3 regions of the Mesorhizobium sp. CAU 1741 genome follow, and region 2 is predicted to be linked to each of the others. Evidence: predicted binding sites of a transcription regulator. Region 2 holds the regulator's gene; each other region holds the start of a gene.
The links. The regulator LexA, encoded in region 2, represses DNA repair genes until DNA is damaged. The targets are predictions, from matches to a motif close to TGTTCNNNNTGTGTTCNG.

Region 1 (4,586 bases), on a different contig from region 2:
TAGAAACGTCCCTTTGATAGTCATCATCATTCCTCTTCGAAACCCGATTTGGTCGGAGACCTGAGGGCTTGCATGCCGCAGGTTCAGGCGGGAGACTCGCCGCTCAACCTGCCGAGAATGTGACGAAGATGGAGACAAAATCAGGCTTCGCGGTCACTTTGGCACGTGGCACGAAACATTCTTTTACATACGTTCAGAAATGATGGCCCTTGTAGTGGCCCCGGCGTTCTGAACCATGCGGACCGGCAGCATCAGCCGCAGCGTGGGAGCCTGCGTTAGATCGACATCGTGAGGATATTCTTCGCGTTGACTGCAGAAGCTTGCATCAACGGAGTGTCCCTGCAGCTTCAACCATTCGAGCATAGCACCGTAATGGCTTACGACATCACCGTCTTCGCGACCGTGCCACGAACTTGCAAACGTCGTCTCCGGGACATTCAGCCGTTGAAACCCTGAAGGCAACGCATCCGATTCTTCGACGGCGATGCCGACAAAATAGTCGAAGCCATCTTTGCTCTGGTTGCGCGACAGACCGACGATCGGACTCTTCCAGACCGTATCGCGGGCCGCGGAAAAGTCCTTCACGGTTTCAATGAGCGGATGCAGGGCCGACGCCGCGGCGTCTTCGAACGACCCTCTCCACCACAAGCCGCCCAGACGATGCGCGGGGCGCTCGGTGATAGCGATTCCGTGACGCGTCGCGCCGGCATCCCCGCACAGAAGGCACATAGGCTGGTCGTCGCCTTAGAAGGGGATCTCGTCATCGAGGTCGCGCGAAAAGCCGCCACCACCCCCACCGCTGCTGCCGCGGCCACGATCGTCGCTCGGGCCTGACTGCCCGAAGTCCGAACCTCGCCCGCCGCCCTGGTAGCCAACCTGGCCGCCGCCGCCTTCGCCGCGCGAGTCAAGCATCTGCAACTCGCCGCGGAATTTCTGCAACACCACTTCCGTGGTGTATTTGTCCTGACCGGTCTGATCCTGCCATTTGCGGGTCTGCAGCTGGCCCTCAATGTAAACCTTGGCGCCCTTCTTCAAATATTGCTCGGCAACCTTGGCGAGATTGTCGTTGAATATCACGACGTTATGCCATTCGGTCTTCTCTCGGCGTTCACCGCTTCCCTTGTCGCGCCACGTTTCGGATGTGGCGATGCGCAGGTTGACGACCGGATCGCCGGAATTCAAACGACGGATCTCGGGATCGGCCCCGAGATTGCCCACCAGAATGACCTTGTTGACACTACCGGCCATGAAACTCTCCTGCGCTCGTCCTAAACCTTGAATGATGTCGCCGGCACACTATCCGAACCCCGGCATTCATGCGCTGTCCGTCGACTTGTCGCCGGGCGTCGTCCACAAATAATATGGACGATGGCGTTCGCTTTTTGTTCTAGCGTCAAACCGGAGCATTTGCAAGTCCAGGGTGGCAGCGCCGGGCTCGAGGCACAGACAAATGCCCTGCCACCACGGAGGTGGGCAGGGCAACGGAAACTCATGGTTTCCCGTCGGGCCAAAGCGCCCGGCTGTTTTCGGATGCGTCTCGGGTCACGCCCGATGATCCGACCATATGCCAGATTGTGAGGTGATATCGACGATGTCAGCGGCACCTCTAGATCGGTCCGAACGTCGCCGCGGCTCCTTCAAGCGAGGAGCCTGCCAAGTTGGTCGGGTGGAGTCATGCCTCCCTCCTTTCCGGTTGCGTTCAGTGCAGGCATGCTCAAGCTACGAAGTGTTTCCACCGCCGCATGGGCGCGTGTGGACGATCTACGACGCGAGCGTCAACTGCACCGTAACAATGTGCTCCCTGCCCTCCGCTGCGTCAATGGAAAGGTGCCCGGCGAAACAATTCGTGACGACCCCGACCGCCCTCCTGCCAGCACGATGTCAGGAAGTCGTTCGCACTCTGTTCTTTGCGCTTGCCCTGATTGCTGGAATGCGTGAAAACCGATCGCTGGTTTTCATGAACGCGGCCGCCTCGACGGATGGCGACCCGACCACCATATAGGCTCAGGGCCGGCAAAGCGCCGGCCATTTCAATGCAAGGCGGCGACAGGGTCATGGCGGACCACAAATTCATTTCCATTCGCGGCGCGCGCGAGCACAATCTCAAGAACGTCGATCTCGACCTTCCGCGCGACAGGCTGATCGTGATGACCGGGCTCTCGGGGTCCGGCAAGTCGTCGCTTGCATTCGATACCATCTATGCCGAAGGCCAGCGTCGCTATGTCGAGAGCCTGTCGGCCTATGCGCGCCAGTTTCTCGAAATGATGCAGAAGCCGGATGTCGACCAGATCGACGGGCTTTCGCCGGCCATTTCCATCGAGCAGAAGACCACATCGAAGAACCCGCGCTCCACCGTCGGCACGGTCACTGAAATCTACGACTACATGCGCCTGCTCTTCGCGCGCGCCGGCATTCCGTATTCGCCGGCCACCGGACTGCCGATCGAGAGCCAGACGGTATCGCAGATGGTCGACCGCGTTCTCGCGCTCGAGGAAGGGACGCGGCTTTACATCACCGCGCCGATCGTGCGCGGCCGCAAGGGCGAGTACCGCAAGGAACTGGCCGAGCTCCAGAAGAAGGGGTTCCAGCGCGTCAAGATCGACGGCACCTTCTACGAGATCGGAGACGTTCCGACGCTGGACAAGAAATACAAGCACGACATCGACGTGGTGGTCGACCGTGTCGTGGTGCGTCCTGACCTGTCTGCCCGCCTGGCCGACTCGCTCGAGACGGCGCTCAAGCTCGCCGAAGGCATCGCCGTCGCCGAATTCGCCGACAAGCCGCTCGATGCCAGCCAGACGGGCGCGGATGCGGTCAACAAGTCGAAGAACGAGACGCACGAGCGCATCCTGTTCTCGGAGAAATTCGCCTGCCCGGTGTCCGGCTTCACGATTCCCGAGATCGAGCCACGACTGTTTTCGTTCAACAATCCGTTCGGCGCGTGCCCAGCCTGCGATGGTCTCGGCACGCAACGCGCCATCGATCCGTTCCTGGTGGTTCCCGAGGAGCATGTTTCGCTGCGCCAGGGCGCCGTGGCGCCGTGGGCGAAATCCACATCGCCCTACTATCTTCAGACGCTGGAAGCGCTGGGCAAGGCGTATGGCTTCAAGGTTGGCGACCGCTGGCGCGATCTGCCGGACGAAGGCAAGGATGCGATCCTCCGTGGCACCGGCGATCGCAAGATCGAATTCGCCTATGACGATGGGCTGCGAGCCTACAAGACGACCAAGACTTTCGAGGGCGTGATCCCCAATCTGGAGCGCCGCTGGAAAGAGACGGAGTCGGCCTGGATGCGCGAGGAGATCGAGCGCTTCATGTCAGCCACCCCCTGCCCGGCCTGTAATGGCTATCGGCTCAAGCCGGAGGCACTGGCGGTCAAGATCGCTGGCTTGCACATAGGCGAAGTGACAGGCATGTCCATCCGCAAGGCGGATGCGTGGTTCAACGAACTGCCCGGCAAGCTCTCCGACAAGCAGAACGAGATCGCCGCGCGCATCTTCAAGGAGATCCGCGAGCGCCTGCGCTTCCTCAATGATGTCGGCCTCGACTATCTGACGCTGTCGCGCAATTCGGGCACGCTGTCTGGTGGCGAGAGCCAGCGCATCCGCCTCGCCTCGCAGATCGGCTCCGGCCTGACCGGCGTGCTCTACGTGCTGGACGAGCCGTCGATCGGCCTGCACCAGCGTGACAATGCCCGCTTGCTCGATACGCTCAAGCATCTTCGCGACCTCGGCAATACGGTCATCGTGGTCGAGCACGACGAGGACGCCGTGCTGACCGCCGACTACGTCGTCGACATCGGACCGGCGGCCGGCATTCATGGCGGCAAGGTCATCGCCCAGGGCACGCCCGCCGAAGTGATGGCCAACCCCAACTCGCTGACCGGGCAATATCTTTCGGGCGCGATGGGCATTCCCGTCCCCTCAGAGCGGCGCAAAGGCAAGAAGGGCAAGCGCATCAAGGTAGTCGGCGCGCGCGGCAACAACCTGAAGAACGTCACCGCCGAAATTCCGCTCGGCACGTTCACCTGTGTCACCGGCGTTTCGGGCGGCGGCAAGTCGACCTTCCTGATCGAGACGCTGTTCAAAGCCGCCTCGCGCCGCATCATGGGATCGCGCGAGCACCCGGCCGACCATGACCGCATCGAGGGGCTCGAGTTCCTCGACAAGGTCATCGACATCGACCAGAGCCCGATCGGCCGCACGCCGCGTTCCAATCCCGCGACCTACACGGGCGCCTTCACGCCGATCCGCGACTGGTTCGCCGGTCTGCCGGAGGCCAAGGCGCGCGGCTACCAGCCGGGCCGTTTCTCCTTCAACGTCAAGGGCGGGCGCTGCGAGGCATGCCAGGGCGACGGCGTCATCAAGATCGAGATGCACTTCCTGCCGGACGTCTACGTCACCTGTGACGTCTGCCACGGCAAGCGCTACAACCGCGAGACGCTGGAAGTGTTGTTCAAGGGCAAGTCGATCGCCGACGTGCTCGACATGACGGTCGAGGAAGGCGTCGACTTCTTCGCCGCGGTGCCGGGCGTGCGCGACAAGCTGGCGACGCTGGCCAAGGTGGGGCTGGGCTACATCAAGGTC
Region 2 (4,586 bases):
GACCGCCGAAGACATGGCCGCACATGCGAATGACTGGTGCGGCACGATCAGCAAGGATTCCGGAAAATCCTCGCTGCACGAAATCCCGCCGAATGGACAAGGCATCGCGGCACTCATGGCGCTCGGCATGCTCAAGGGCAGCGGCATCGAGGCGCTCGACCCCGACAGCCCCGAGGCGCTGCACCTGCAGATCGAGGCGATCAAGCTTGCCTTCATGGACATCCACACCTATGTCGCCGACCAGTTGCACATGGACGACGTCAAGGCGTCGCATTTGCTCGACGACGCCTACCTGGCCTCGCGCGGACGGCTGATCGACCGTGACAAGGCATCGCTGCATCCTGTGGGCGCGCCGAAGAATGGCGGCACGGTGTGCCTGGCAACCGGCGACGCGGACGGCATGATGGTGTCGTACATCCAGTCGAACTATGCCGGCTTCGGATCGGGCGTCGTGGTGCCGGGTACCGGCATCAGCCTGCAGAATCGCGGCTTCGGCTTCACCCTGGAGGACGGCCATCCCAACCAGGTCGGTCCACGCAAGCGCCCCTTCCACACAATCATTCCCGGCTTCATCATGGGCGCGGACGGGCCGGACATGGCATTCGGGCTGATGGGCGGGCCGATCCAGGCGCAAGGCCACCTGCAGATGATGCTGCGCACGCAGGTCTGGGGACAGGATCCGCAGACGGCGGCAGATGCGCCGCGCTGGCGCGTGATCTCCGGCCTCGACGTGGCGATCGAGGATAGTGTCAGCCCGCGGACCATCGCCCACCTGGAGCAGATGGGCCACGTGATCGCCACCGAAAGCCCGGATTCCAGCTTCGGATTCGGCGGTGCGCAGCTCGTGCGCCGCGTCGAGGGCGGCTATGCCGCGGGCTCCGACCCACGCAAGGACGGTTGCGCGGGAGGCTTCTGACGCTCGAACAGAGCGCGTTCGATGCCCCGTGAGGGCCTCGGTGAACCATTGTGGAACATAGTTACGGAATTCATCGGAAAATCAGTAAAATTTAAACTATTGCGGAACACAACTGGAACAGATAGTGTATGTTCTGGTTTTGTTTGCACTCTGATTCTCCGGGGCTTGCCATGCTGACGCGAAAGCAACACGAATTGCTGCTCTTCATCCACGAACGGATGAAGGAGACCGGCATCCCCCCCTCATTCGACGAAATGAAGGAGGCGCTCGACCTCGCCTCCAAGTCCGGCATCCACCGATTGATCACCGCGCTCGAGGAGCGCGGCTTCATCCGCCGCCTGCCGAATCGTGCCCGTGCACTCGAAGTGACACGGCTGCCGGACTCCATCGCGCCCGGGCTCAACCAGGCGCGCAAGTTCTCGCCGAGCGTCATTCAGGGCAGCCTCGGCCGTGCGCCGGAGAAGCCGCGCCTGCAGGCGACCGGCAATGACGACGATGTCGCGGCATCGGTATCCGTACCGGTGATGGGCCGTATCGCGGCCGGCGTGCCGATCAGCGCGATCCAGCAGAAGACGCATTCGATCAGCGTGCCGCCGGAGATGCTTGGCGGCGGCGAGCATTACGCGCTGGAAGTAAAGGGCGACTCGATGGTCGAGGCCGGCATCTTCGACGGCGACACGGTCATCATCCGCAATGCGTCCACGGCGACACCCGGCGAAATCATCGTGGCGCTCGTCGACGACGAGGAAGCGACGCTGAAGCGCTTCCGGCGCAAGGGCGACTCGATCGCCCTCGAAGCGGCCAACCCGGCCTACGAGACGCGCATCTTCGGACCGGACCGGGTCAAGGTGCAGGGCAAGCTGGTGGGGCTCATTCGGCGCTACTGAGGGCTTATAGCGTGACAGGGGTTGGCGTCGAACCGCATCGGCGTCAGAACACCACCGGATGGGTTTCGCCGGTCTGCACGTTGACGAGACCTTGGGGGGCATGGTCGCTCGGCGCGACGAGCACCCAGCGCCATGGCGCGCAGGTGAGCGTGGCGAAAGCCAGACGTTCGGGAAAGCCGGGACCCCAGCGGGGATGGAACGACGGCTCGAACATCCAGTCGACCTTTTCGCCCTCGGCGTAGAGCGCCTGCATCTCGGCGTGCAGCTCCTCAGCCGAGCGGCAGGACATCAGCCCCGCAACCTCGTAGCGAACGGTGGCAACCACCTCGCCTTCGCGCACCAGCGCCCAACCACCGTCATTTTCGGCGAGCGCGTTCACGGCCATGGCCATCGCCGCGTCCGACGAGCCGACGCACCAGACATTGTGCTTGTCATGCGCCATCGAACAGGCGAGCGCGGTCTCGGGCGTGCGCGGGCCGCAACCGAGCCAGAACATCTTCGACACGGCCCCCATGCCCGAGAAGCGATCTACGATCGCAAACTTGGTGATGTTGCGGGCCTCGTCGCGCTGGACAAAGCCGTCTGCCACGGGAAGTTCAAACGTGAGGAAGTCGTCGGTCCAGTGGAAGGGCCGCAATACGGCCGCCTGCATCGTTTCGCGGCCGGGTTCGGCTGCAATGTGGAAATCTTGAGCCGTCAGCGCCCGGCCGATATTGATCGTCTTTGTCGCCCATTCCGGCCAGTCGATCTTCGGGACCTCGGGCAGGTAGTCCTTGCCTTGCGAGACCTGGCGCCCGTCTGCCCAGACCCTGGCGATCTCAAATCGCTCGACGTCCGAAAGAAGCACGATGTCGGCATAGCGGCCCGGTGCGATCGATCCGACCCACGGCGTCAGCCGCATGTGGCGCGCCGGGTTGATCGTCACGCACTGGATGGCGATTTCGGGCGCCAGCCCCGCTTCGATCGCGAGACGCACATTGTGGTCGGTCGCGCCGAGCTTGAGGGTGTCGGAGGCGCTGCGGTCGTCGGTGGTGAGCGCGACCTGCGACCAGTCGGCAAGGCCCCTGTCGAGGAGCCCCCGGATGACCTCAGGCAGGCTGTGCGGACGGAGTTCCATGAACAGGCCGTGGGTAAGCTTGTCCCAGAACTCCTCAACCGTCCACGCCTCATGATCGGAGGCGAGGCCGGCTGCGGCAAACGCGTTGATGGTCGGCATGTCGCGGATACCCGCCGCGTGACCCTCGACGACGCCCCGTTGTTCGAAGGTCGCGCGGATCATGCCCCACAGGCGCTCATGGGAAGGGTTCTCCGGATTCCACACGGCTGGCCAGTCCATCACCTCGTCGAGGCCGGCGGTCATCAGGCTCTGGCGGAGAAAATCGCGCTGCTCGTCATAGCCGAGCCAGCCGCCACCGTGCTCGTAACCGGTTGGCGGCACGGCCGAACCAGGCAGCGGGAAGATCTTCAGCGGCGAGCCGGCGGCACGTGCCTTGAGCCAGAACTCCAGCGTCCGGGCGCCATTGACGTTGGAGAACTCGTGGCTCGCCTCGCAGGTCCAGGTGTTGCCGCGCGGCAAGACCAGGGCGGCCTCCCATTCGGGCGTCAGGTGCGAGCTCTCGATGTGCTTGTGCACCTCGCCGAGACCGGGCACCGCCGCGAGGTCCGGTTCGTGCACGCGCCGGCCGACCTCGCCCGGATAGCTGCCGGCGTCGCCGACATACGCGATGCGCCTGCCCTTGATCACGATCTCCTGATCGTCGCGCCATGTACGGGTCGCGACATCGAGAAGGCGCCCGACACGCAAGGCCACGTCCGCAGGCCGCTTTCCGAGCGCGACCAGCGTCAAATCCTGCCGGATGGCGACCTCGTTTCCGGCATCGAGGGAAATATCGTCTGGCAGCTTCGTCATCGGTCGGCGTCTTCCATCAAGTAGCGGAGCACAGGGTATGCACTCCGAAAGGCGCGACCTGCAAGGCCGGCGAACCCGCGCACGCGTATCCGGCGCACTCTGTGCAAATCCATCTTGCCGGCCTATAGGAGCGCGTCCAGACAGCCAAGCGGAGCAGGTGCATGCACAAGGTGATTTTCGATACCGATCCGGGGATCGACGATGCGATGGCGCTCCTGTTCCTGCACCAGCATCCCGACATCGACCTCGTCGGCATCACCACCGTCTTCGGCAACGGCACCATCGACACGACGACGCGCAATGCGCTCTTCCTGAAGGACGTGTGGAACATCGATGCCCCTGTCGCCAGGGGAGCCGGCGCACCGCTCAATCCGCTGCGGACATATGGCGCGCCGCCGGCGATCGTTCACGGCGACAACGCGCTCGGCAACATCGCGCTGCCGGACGAGATCCCCGGTACTGTCGACCCGCGCCCGGCACACCGTTTCATCATCGAGACCGTGCGTGCCGATCCCGGCGGAGTGACGCTCATCGCGGTGGGGCGCATGACCAATCTGGCGCTGGCGTTGCGCGAGGCGCCGGACATTGCCGGGCTGGTCAAGCAGGTCATCATCATGGGCGGCGCCTTCACCGTGCCGGGCAATGTCAGCCCGGTTGCCGAAGCCAATATTCTGGGCGATCCGGAGGCGGCGGATATGGTGGTGACCGCACCGTGGAAGACCATCGTCGTCGGGCTCGACGTGACGATGAAAACCATCATGTCCACCAGCACGCTGGAGCGTCTGGCCGCGCAAGGCGGGCCGCGTGCCAGGCTCCTGTCGGACATCTCGCAGCATTATATCGGCTTCTACTCCCGCTTCGTGGATGACGGCAT
Region 3 (4,586 bases), on a different contig from region 2:
CACCAATCTCACCGGTGTGTTCAACATGACCCATCCGCTGTGGTCCGGCATGCGCGACCGCAAGTTCGGCCGGGTGATCACGATATCGTCGATCAACGGCCAGAAGGGCCAGGCGGGCCAGGCAAACTATTCCGCCGCCAAGGCTGGCGATCTCGGCCTCACCAAGGCGCTGGCGCAGGAAGGCGCGCGCGCCGGCATCACGGTCAACGCCATCTGTCCCGGCTATATCGCCACCGAGATGGTCAAGGCGATCGACGAGAAGGTGCTCAACGAGCGCATCATCCCGCAGATTCCGGTCGGTCGCCTGGGCGAGCCGGAGGAGATCGCGCGGGTGGTGGTCTTCCTCGCGTCGGACGAAGCAGGCTTCATCACAGGTTCGACCGTTTCGGCCAATGGCGGCCAGTTCTTCGTCTAAGGCAGAACGTCCCGCATCCTCCCAATTCCAATCAATGCCGCGCGTCCGGTCGGTCTCGCGGCATTTTTCGTGCCCAAAGGTTAACGCGCACGGCGAAAGCCTGTGCGAATCACGGTGGACAAGCTGTGGACTAGTTGTGCGCTGCCTGTGGAAGCCACTACATCTTGTGTGGAACAAACCGGGAAGATTGTCTCAGGGGTGATTCGTCGCCGATTCGTTCCGGGTTTGGTCGGAACGTTAACCGGAAACACCCCGCAACCGGCAAAAGGTTAAGCCGGTGTTAATATTTCCCTAATGAAATCTGAAGCTTAGCCGAGAAGTCGCGCGGCCGCTCGGGGAGGCTGACGGCCTTACGGGGAAAAGTTAACGCCGCTGCCGCTTTGCTCTCGATCGCGGCAAACAGCGATTCAGCATGTGCCCGGACAAGTGTCGGTTCTCACCAGATGTAGTGGTGAACAAAACAGGAATATGCGCAGGTAGGTGATTCGTCGCTGATTCGTTCCAGACTCGTTCCAAACCTTAATATGTGCAGTTTTCATTGGCGTGGGGGCGGCAGTCACCTATCTTCGCATCGGCACGCCGGTCTCTTCCGCTCCACCCGGCCCGCATGATAGTTGGAGCGTCCGCTGATGATGCGCCAAGAGGCCCGACCTCCCACGATGAATATCCTCACCAGAGCAGACGCGCCCCTCGTGCTTACCGGCAGGGACGTCACTGCGGTCCTTGGGCCGACAAACACCGGCAAGACGCATCTGGCCATCGACCGCATGATCGCGCACGAGAGCGGCATGATCGGGCTTCCGCTGCGATTGCTGGCGCGCGAGGTCTATAGCCGCGTGGTCGACCGCGTCGGCGCCGACAAGGTCGCGCTGGTGACGGGCGAGGAGAAGATCGTTCCGCCCGGGGCACGGTATTCGGTCTGCACCGTCGAGGCGATGCCACGGGAGACGGACGTCGCGTTCGTGGCCATCGACGAGGTCCAGCTTGCCGCCGATCTCGAACGCGGCCACATCTTTACCGACCGCATCCTGCACCTGCGGGGCCGGCAGGAAACGCTGCTCTTGGGTGCCGCCACGATGCGCGGCATTCTGGAAAAGCTGCTGCGCGGGATTTCCGTCGTGACCCGGCCACGCATGTCGCAACTCGCCTATGCCGGATCGAAGAAGCTGACGCGCCTGCCGCACCGGTCCGCGATCGTGGCGTTCTCGGCAGACGAGGTCTACGGCATCGGAGAACTCATTCGCCGCCAGCGCGGGGGCGCGGCGGTCGTCCTCGGCGCGCTGAGCCCACGTACGCGCAATTCCCAGGTCGAACTCTATCAGTCCGGCGATGTCGACTATCTCATCGCAACCGACGCGATCGGCATGGGCCTGAACCTCGACGTCGACCACGTCGCCTTCGCGCAGAATCGCAAGTTCGACGGGTTCCAGTATCGCGACCTCACCGCAGCCGAACTCGGCCAGATCGCGGGCCGCGCTGGACGCCATGTGCGCGACGGCACGTTCGGCGTCACCGGCCAGGTCGATCCATTGTCCGACGAGCTCGTCGAACGGATCGAATCGCACAATTTCGATTCCGTCAAAGTGCTGCAGTGGCGAAGCGCACGGTTCGATTTTTCGAGCCTGGATGCGCTCAAACGCTCGATCGACGTGATCCCTCCGGTTGAAGGGCTGACGCGGGCCTTGCCGGCGGTGGACGCGCGCGCGCTGGAGCATCTTTCGAAAGACGAGGAGATCCGCAAGCTCGCCACCGGCGCCAAACGGGTGGAGCTCCTGTGGGAGGCATGCGCGCTGCCCGACTATCGTCGCATCGCGCCGGCCCAGCATGCGGACATCATCGGCTCGATCTATCTCGACCTTGCCCGCAAGGGCCATGTCGACGAAAGCTACATGGCAGAGCAGGTTCGGCGCGCCGACACGACCGAGGGCGACATCGACACGCTGTCGCACCGCATCGCGCAGATCAGGACCTGGACTTTCGTCTCGCACCGTCCTGGATGGCTTGCCGATCCGGCACACTGGCAGGAAAAAACGCGCGAGATCGAGGATAGATTGTCCGATGCGCTTCACGAACGATTGACGAAACGCTTCGTAGACCGCAGGACATCCGTGCTGATGAGGCGCCTGAGAGAAAACGCGATGCTTGAAGCTGAAATCAATCCGTCCGGCGATGTCGTCGTCGAGGGACACCATGTGGGAGCGCTCGAAGGATTTCGCTTCACAGCCGACCAGTCCGCGGGAGGCGAGGATGCCAAGGCCGTGAAGGCCGCCGCGCAAAAGGCGCTCGCCAGCGAGTTCGACGCGCGCGCCGAACGCTTCGCCAATGCCGCCAACGGTGATTTCGCGCTGGCGTCCGATGGATTGTTGCGCTGGATCGGCGCGCCTGTCGCGACCCTTACCGGCGGCGAGGACCCGCTCGCGCCGCGCGTCATCCTGCTCGCCGACGAGCAACTGACGGGTCCGTCCCGAGACAAGGTGGCCGCCCGGGCGGAGCGCTTCGTGCGCTACCAGATGGAGACGTTGCTCAAGCCGCTGTTCGACCTCAAGAACGCCGACCAGTTGAGCGGGATCGCTCGCGGCATCGCCTTCAGGTTGGTGGAGAATTTCGGGCTGCTCAACCGCCGCGATGTCGCGGACGAGGTCAAGTCTCTCGACCAGGAAGCGCGTGCCGCGCTGCGTCGGCTGGGCGTGCGCTTCGGCGCTTTCCACATCTTCGTGCCGACGCTGCTTAAGCCGGCGCCGGCCGGTCTTCTGACCCTGCTGTGGTCGCTTCAGAACGACGGCAAGGACAAGCCCGGTTTCGGCGACGTGGTCAACGGACTGGCGTCCGGGCGCACATCGCTGGTGGTCGACACGGCCTTCGAGCCGGCATTCTACCGCCTTGCGGGCTATCGCTCGCTTGGTCGTCGTGCCGTTCGGGTCGACATTCTCGAGCGGCTCGCCGACCTGATCCGTCCGGCGCTGTCATGGCGCGCGGGCACCGGCCAACGTCCGGAAGGCGCTTTCGACGGTGCCGCGTTCATCGTAACGCCGGCGATGATGTCGATCCTCGGGGCAACCTCCGAGGACATCGAGGAAATCCTCAAGGGCCTTGGCTATCGCTCCGAGGCGAAGCCGGCGGCCGAGGTGCAGGCCCGGCTTGAATCGCTGGACGCCGCGGAACGTGAACGCGTCGCCGCCAAGGCGGCAGAGGCCGCTGCCAGGGAAGCCGCCGCAACGCAGGCTGCCGACGTAGAGGCCGCGGTTGTGGCCGACGAAGGGTCGGCGCCGGATGCCGCTGCACAAGTCGAGGCGGTGGCCACGGACGGCGAAACGATAGTCGAGCCCGCCACTGCGGGGCCGGGCGCTACCGTCCCGGCGGAGCCGGACGTCGAGGCGTCCGTGCCGGCTGAACAGGCGCCGGCGGCCGAGGTTGTCGCGACGCCTGGGACAGAAGAGGCCGTCACGGAAGAGCCTGCCTCCGTTGCCGAACCCGCCGAGGAGCCGAAACCGATCCTTTTGTGGCGTCCGGCACGTTTCGAGGGGCGACAGAGGCAAGGGCAACGGCACGGGCAGAGTCGCGGCCGTCCCCAGGGCCAGCAGAATGCGCGCGGCGAGGAAGGCGAGGCTGCTCGGCCTGAAGGCGAAGGCGCGCGCCAGCGTCACGGCCGTGGCAAGTTCAAGGGCAACAAGCCGGGTGGCGGTGGCAAACCGGGCGGTGAGAATCGCCGCCACGAGCGCAATGGCGAGCGGCAGGCCAACACCCGGCCCGCCGGCAAGCCACGCGACGAACGCCCGGCCAAGGTCGATCCGGACTCGCCCTTCGCCAAGCTCGCCGCATTGCGCGACCAACTCAAGAAGTAGATGCCCGGCGAAGGCCGCCAGCGCGTCGACAAATGGCTGTTCTTCGCGCGCGCCATCAAGTCGCGATCGCTCGCGGCCAAACTGGTGCAGGCAGGCAGGGTCAGGCTCAACCGGGACAAGATCGACCAACCGTCGCATCCGGTGAAGATCGGCGACGTGCTGACGATAACGCTGGAGCGCCGGGTCATCATATGGCGGGTGCTGGCGTCGGGGGTCCGGCGTGGTCCGGCCGAGGAGGCGCGCACCCTCTACGAGGACATGACGCCGCCGGCAGAGGCACGGGACGATTCGCTACCGGACGCATTGGTGCCAGTGCGCGCGCAGGGATC

Region 1: the regulator LexA is predicted to act here: its motif matches at 1,373-1,390, upstream of AAFN84_RS05920 (single-stranded DNA-binding protein).
Region 3: the regulator LexA is predicted to act here: its motif matches at 913-930, upstream of AAFN84_RS22640 (helicase-related protein).

The regions. Positions count from the first base shown of each region.
Region 1 covers NZ_JBDOQP010000001.1:1,246,693-1,251,278, reverse strand. Annotated here, with positions in the region: gene AAFN84_RS05930 (DUF4168 domain-containing protein) at 1-27, opposite strand, end outside; gene AAFN84_RS05925 (GyrI-like domain-containing protein) at 184-729, opposite strand; gene AAFN84_RS05920 (single-stranded DNA-binding protein) at 745-1,248, opposite strand; gene uvrA (excinuclease ABC subunit UvrA) at 2,055-4,586, shown strand, end outside.
Region 2 covers NZ_JBDOQP010000002.1:782,142-786,727, forward strand. Annotated here, with positions in the region: gene AAFN84_RS10595 (gamma-glutamyltransferase family protein) at 1-916, shown strand, start outside; gene lexA (transcriptional repressor LexA) at 1,087-1,803, shown strand; gene AAFN84_RS10605 (adenine deaminase C-terminal domain-containing protein) at 1,847-3,712, opposite strand; gene AAFN84_RS10610 (nucleoside hydrolase) at 3,874-4,586, shown strand, end outside.
Region 3 covers NZ_JBDOQP010000007.1:48,436-53,021, forward strand. Annotated here, with positions in the region: gene phbB (acetoacetyl-CoA reductase) at 1-415, shown strand, start outside; gene AAFN84_RS22640 (helicase-related protein) at 1,075-4,257, shown strand; gene AAFN84_RS22645 (RNA-binding S4 domain-containing protein) at 4,258-4,586, shown strand, end outside.